Regions from separate parts of the Exiguobacterium sp. s189 genome, predicted to be linked through region 2. Evidence: predicted binding sites of a transcription regulator. Region 2 holds the regulator's gene; the other holds the start of a gene.

Region 1 (3,423 bases), on a different contig from region 2:
GATTGTATGCAGGCGATGAGCCACCGTGATCAACGTTGCCTCTTTCGACAACTCAGTAATCGAACGTCTCACAATCTGCTCGGTCTTCAAATCGAGACCGGTCGTCGGTTCATCGAACAAGAGGATACCAGGTCGTTTAAAGAAGGCCCGGGCGAGCGCGAGACGTTGTCGTTCCCCACCCGATAGACCAAATCCGCCTTCTCCAAGCTCCGTCCAGATTCCGTTCGGTAATTGATCGATGACCTCAGACAGTCCTGCCGCATCGGCTGCTTCCCGTAACGCGTGCTCCTCGGCCTCTTCACCTAAGGCGATGTTATCGGCAAGTGTTCCGGCGAATAGATAAGGGTTTTGCGAGATATAGGCAATGTTTCCATACCAGGCAGACTCGTCAAACGACTGAAGTGGTTCACCATCCACGAGGACACGTCCCGATTTCACCTGTAGAAGTCCGGAGATGACGTTCAGTACTGTCGTCTTCCCGGAACCGCTCGCACCGACTAAGGCCAGGTGGGTACCGGACGGAATCCGACCGCTCAACGGTTGAAGTGCAAAACGTCCGCCTGCATATTCGAAGGAGACGTCTTCGAGTTCAAGGCTTGGTGTTCGTGAACCCAGTGACTTTGTTCCCCATTCGATGCGGTCATCGGGGGCGTCTAATACCTCAAAGATTCGGTCGGCTGCGCCCATACTTCCACGTCCTGTATGGAAGGCACTTCCTAAATCTTTAATCGCTAAATAATACTCTGGCGCCAATACGAGAATCAAAAAGCCAGAGAAGAACGTGAGGTTCTCCCACACGACCATCTGTAAGGCGACTTCTAACGCGACGACTCCGGTACTGAGCATCGAGATGAACTCGAGCATAAGTCCCGATAAGAACGCCGTCTTCAAAACGACCATCGTCGCATCCCGAAAGTCGAGACTACTCTTCTCAATCGCCTTCGCTTCTTGCTCCGTGCGATTGTAAAGTTTGAGCGTCGTCAATCCTTGTAAGACATCTAAAAACTTACCGGAAAATTGATTCATCTTCTCCATCTGTTCTTCCGATTTTTTCTGGGTCGCAATCCCGATGATGATGAAGAACAGCGGAATGAACGGTGCAGTGACCATCATGATGACTCCTGAAATCCAGTGTTGGCTGAAGACGACGACCAAAATGAGGAGCGGGATGATCGACGTTTGGATGACTTGCGGCCAATATTGACTGAAGTAAGCGTCCACCTCGTCGACAGCATCCATGAACACACTGACCTTTTTACCTGATTGTCCTGTCAAAGATGACTCGACCGGACTCGTGGCGTACCGCTCCAACAGTTGAAGACGTAACGTCTGTTTTGCCTTTTCGGATAAACTCGCACCGATGCGTCCTGACACGTATCCAAAAAGCGCTCGTGCCAATAAGGCAACGACGAGCCATAGCAAAGCCGGAAGGATGGCTTCGAATGATTCATCCTTTAAAAAGATTCGGTCGACGATGTCGACGATTAAATACGCTTGCGCCAAAATCGATAGTCCAATCATGACCGCGGATAACACGAGTCCGATGATGTGACCCCTTTCGGCGAAAGCAAGGGCTTGCAGTCGTTTCACTGCATTCATCCTTTCTCTATTTACAATTCCATTGCTTTGTGAGATTCATCACTAATTATACAATATGCCACGTGTTGAAGCGAACGCCCCGCTCGTCTGAACATGTAAAAGACGCCCTCATCTGAGTGGCGTCAATCGAAGTCTTGTTCAAAATATTCAGGATGCCCGATCACAAGTTGATGGGCGTCGATGCGCAGTATATCTTCTTTTCGAAGCTTGGCTAAAATCGTCGAGACCGTCTCCCGGGACGTACCGGACAGACGAGAAAGTTCGATTGCCGTGAATGGGCATCGGACGCGAACACCTTGTTCGTCCGGTTCCCCTAAATCTTCAATTAAGAAATGGAGCGTATTGATGACACGCTCTTTCGCACTCGGTGTGATGATTTCTTGGACACGCCTTTCATGCAAATCAAGAATACGATTCATCTGGCCAATGATATAGAGCAGCATGCTCGACTGCGTGGACACGAACCACTCAAAGCGATCCGTCGGGATGTAGATGACCTCAATGTCCGTCACCGCTTCAGCCGTATGCCGATAGTCTTCCCCTGTGAATAAACCGTTGTATGGGAAAAATTGTTTCGGTTTCACGTAATCGGCGTAATGATGGGTCGCATTCTCGTTCATCCGTTCGAGTTTGATATAACCGCTCATCAAGAAATACACACGCTCCCGCGGGTCCCCTTCCATGAACAACAGTTGTCCTTTCCGATACGTCCGGCAATAGACGTGCGGAATCAACTGTTCAAGCGTACGACTCGGACATGTTGCAAAAAGTGTCAACTGACGTAAATCGTCAATCGTCCACATGTGTCGCATGTTCATCCCCTCATTTCTATTCTTCTATCTTCAGTATAGTGGGATTTTCAATGAAAGCGCTCTCTAAATCCGACAGTTTTCTGACATGACAAAAGGGGGTCTCCCCCCTTTTGTCAGTCCAACATCAGTTCCAATAGCGCGTCCTGTAAATCACGATCGAGTTCTAACGCATGGAGGTCAAACAGCCATGCCTCGAGACGCGTCTTCGTGGTCGCCATTTGATACAGACGATCTTTCAAGTCATAAGCGATTTCGGCGCGGTCTAAGAACCGATAGAGACGGTCGAGTCGATGCGCGTTCTGTGTCAGATCGACCGGAAGCGTCACAGTCTGCTCCTGTTTCCATTCACCGAGTGGAATGTGTAACGTCTGCGTCTCCGCATCATAGTCCCCTTCTCCGACGACCCCGCGGACTAGAATCGTCAACGTTCGATTCGCCGGGACGAGTGTCAAATCACCTGAAGTCTCGATGTGAAGCGTACGTGCTTCCCAATCGAGCGTGAACGTCGTTTCGAGCGACGACCCTGTCTCATAATCACGGCTTTCCCCGTCATCTTCGTACATCGTGAACGTGTTCGAGGCACCTGGAAAGACGAGTACTTCTAGCTCGCTCGGGTTCCCCGTTTCGTTCGCATGCGGTTCATGCGGCATCATTGGAATGATGGCACCCGCTTTGGCGAAGACCGGTTGCCCTTCGAGTTCACGGAACACACGAATCGACTTGTCGCCTTCATAACGATGACCCGTGAAGAAATCGAACCATTGCCCTTTCGGCAACCACACGTTCGCACCCGCGACATGGAGCTGTCGATCCATCGGTGTGACAATCGGGGAGACGATGAGTTCACTTCCGAAATAAAACTGATTCGGCACCTGATAAGCCGCTTCATCATCGGGATGTTCGATATACATCGGTAACACGAGTGGCAACGCTTCTGCATGGTTCCGATAGTTCATCGTATACAAATAAGGAATGAGTTGATGACGCAGGCGTAAGAATCGCTTCATCGACT
Region 2 (3,423 bases):
ATTCTATCAATACGTCACGACAAAAAAAGCATCATCCCATTTACGGAACGATGCTCATTTCTCATTCATCTGTTTCATTAAATCCATCTGTTCTTGCACCATCGCTTCTTTCTCCCGGCGCAACACCCCTTTGTAGGCGACGCGTGAAATCGATAAACTGATTTCATATAGGAAGAAGAGTGGCAATGACACCATAAGGTGCGACGTCAAATCCGGTGGTGTGATGAATGCCGCGACTACGAATAGCGCGAAGTACGCATACTTACGAATCTTCGATAAGAAGTATGGTGTCACGACACCAATCCGTGTCAAGAACATCGTCACGACCGGCAATTGGAACAATAGACCGAACGGGATCGTCAGTTGCAACAAGAACGTGAAGTAATTGTTCGCCCCGATGATTTGTTCGAGTCCGAGGTCTTGCCCGAGGTCCGTCGAGATATCGAGGACGAGCGGGAATAACCAGTAGTAGGCGAACGCAAGGCCGATCAAGAACAATCCGAAGATGATCGGGATATAGGCAAGGGTACCTTTCCGTTCATTCGGATGCAGACCGGGTGCGACAAACGCCCACACTTGATACAGTAAGAATGGGCTCGCCGCAATCAGGCCGATGATGAGCGCCAAGTTCAAGTAAATCATGAGCGGGTCCGCGACCCCAAAGGCGTTCAGTTCGAGCCCGCGTTCGACGAGATCTTCTTGCAAGTACGCGAGTACATATTTGACACTCGGCAAAGCCATCAAAAAGAAGGCAAAGACGACAAATGCAGATAGCATCAGTCGTCTCCGCAGCTCTGTCAAGTGATCGGTGAGTTCCCGCTCTTGATCAGGTTGATGATTCATGGCTTACTGCTCTTTCTTTTCGATAGCTTTCTTGTCGTTCTCGTCGTGCTCGTTCATCATGCCGTTCGTTGCATTTTTGAACTCACGAAGCGTTTGTCCGGCCGCGCGACCAAACTCCGGTAATTTCTTCGGTCCGAAGATGATGAGCGCGATGATGGCGATGATGAATAGACTCGCCCCACCCGGAATCCCGACGACGAGTGATGATGCTAGTAATTCCATTATTGATGGACCCCCTCAGCGGTTGGATAGTGTTGCATAAAGTAAATGAGTGACTGCAGCTCAATCGACAAATCGATGTGATGGACGCGAACCGTGTCCGGTACGGTAAGTCGTGCCGGTGTGAAGTTCAAGATGCCCTTGATACCGAAACGGACCAAGTCGTCTGCGACGGACTGTGCATAGGCAGAAGGTACCGTCAAAATGGCGACGTCAATCTTGTTTTGCTTCATAATTTTTTCCATCTCATCGACGTGATGAATTGGGACGCCTGACATCGTCGTGCCGACTTTTGTCTCGTCTGCGTCGAACCCGACGACGATATGTGTGTTATTGTTTTTAAGGAAGTTATAGTTGACGAATGCCGTCCCAAGGTGACCGACCCCGACCAAGGCGACATTCGTAATCTCGTCCTGATTCAGTGTCTTTCGGAAAAAGTCTAACAGATACTGCACGTTATAGCCATATCCCTTTTTACCAAGCGCACCGAAGTACGAGAAATCACGGCGAATCGTAGCCGAATCGACCTTGACCGCCTCACTCAGTTCTGCTGAAGAGACACGCTGTTTACCTGACGCGTGCAGGCTTTGAATAAATCGATAGTATAGTGGCAACCGTTTGGCTGTCGCTTGTGGAATCTTTGGTTCGTTTTGACTCAACGGAAAGAGCCTCCTTTTTACGACACGTTACAAACGAATCTGAATTTCATACACCTTGATTGTAAACGAATTCACATGACCACTCAACGAATATACCTAAAATCGCTGAAAAATACAGTATACTAAATAGAGAGAAAGGGGTTTTTTCACTTGATCCTACTGCAAGTCAATAACTTATCCAAATCCTTCGGCGTCGAGCCGATTTTAGAAAACGTCAAACTCGAAATCCAAGAAGGCGAACGCGTCGCCCTCGTCGGCCGAAACGGGGCTGGGAAGTCAACGCTTTTGAAAGTCATCGCCGGTGAATACAACTATGACTCCGGGGACATCATGAAGCCAAAAGACGTCACCATCGGCTATCTCGCCCAAGACTCAGGGCTCGAATCCGACGAGACGATCTGGAACGAGATGCTCACCGTCTTCACGGACTTGATCGAGCAAGAGAAGACGCTCCGTCGCATGGAGGCCGACATGGGATCCGAACGGATTCTAAACGACGCCGCTGCGTACGAACGCCTCCTCTCCTCTTACGATGAAGAACAGCACACATTCAAAGAGCGCGGCGGTTACCAGTATGAAGCGACGATCCGCTCGGTCCTTCACGGAATGCGCTTCTATCCGGACGACTTCGAACGTCGGATCGACACGCTCTCCGGGGGACAACGGACGCGTCTCGCCTTGGCGAAGATGCTCCTTCAAAGTCCCGACCTGCTCATCTTGGACGAGCCGACGAACCATTTGGACATCGAGACGCTCGCCTGGCTAGAGAAGTACTTGAGCGGCTATAAAGGTGCCGTCCTCATCGTCTCCCACGACCGCTACTTCCTCGACCGCGTCGTCTCGGTTGTCTATGAGCTGTCACGTCATCGGAGCCGCCGCTTCGTCGGGAACTACACGAAGTATCTCGAACAAAAGGCCGCTCTCTACGAACAAGAGAAGAAGCAGTTTGAGTCGCAACAAGAAGAGATTGCCAAGATGCAGGACTTCATTCAGCGAAACATCGCCCGGGCGACGACGACGAAACGGGCGCAAAGCGTACGGAAGCGTCTGGAGAAAGTCGATCGTCTCGATGCTCCGGACGGTGACGAACGCAGTGCGGTCCTCTCGTTCTCCATCAAACGACAGAGCGGAAACGATGTGTTGAGCGCGAGTGACCTCGCCATCGGGTATGAAGAACCGATTGCCCAAAATCTCCGTTTCCAGCTACAGCGCGGGGAATCCGTCGCTCTCGTCGGTCCGAACGGGGTCGGGAAGTCGACACTTCTCAAAGTGTTGACGAAACAACAAGCCGCCCTTACCGGTGATATCCGCTACGGGACCGGCGTCGAGATCGGCTACTACGATCAGGAGCAGCAGAACTTGTCGGACGCGAACCGTGTCATCGACGAGATTTGGAACGACTGGCCGCTCATGCGCGAGCAAGAAGTGCGGAGTCTTCTCGGACAGTTCCTCTTCAGCGGCGATGATGTCATGAAGCGTGTCCATGAATTATCAGGCGGCGAACGCGCACGTCTCACGTTGGCCAAGCTGAAGCTCGAGCAACCGAACCTCCTCATCCTGGACGAGCCGACGAACCACTTGGACCTCGACTCGAAAATGATTTTAGAGAACGCCCTTCTCGACTATCCAGGTACGATTCTCTTCGTCTCGCACGACCGCTACTTCATCGATCGTCTCGCGACGCGTGTGTTAGAAATCACGC

The links. Region 2 encodes Rex, which represses fermentation and respiration genes when NADH is low (regulators of the CRP and FNR family bind a similar motif). Its sites were predicted from a motif close to TTGTGAAATATTTCACAA; they were not measured.
Region 1: a site for Rex is predicted at 1,627-1,644, ahead of cydD (thiol reductant ABC exporter subunit CydD). Genes of this name have one in related genera too.

Annotation. Positions count from the first base shown of each region.
Region 1 is NZ_JACSKM010000001.1:403,051-406,473, forward strand. Features, by position in the region: gene cydD (thiol reductant ABC exporter subunit CydD) at 1-1,599, opposite strand, end outside; gene KNO99_RS02045 (Crp/Fnr family transcriptional regulator) at 1,722-2,411, opposite strand; gene KNO99_RS02050 (glycoside hydrolase family 31 protein) at 2,525-3,423, opposite strand, start outside.
Region 2 is NZ_JACSKM010000009.1:102,246-105,668, forward strand. Features, by position in the region: gene tatC (twin-arginine translocase subunit TatC) at 55-843, opposite strand; gene tatA (twin-arginine translocase TatA/TatE family subunit) at 847-1,065, opposite strand; gene KNO99_RS11880 (redox-sensing transcriptional repressor Rex) at 1,065-1,721, opposite strand; gene KNO99_RS11885 (ABC-F family ATP-binding cassette domain-containing protein) at 1,872-3,423, shown strand, end outside.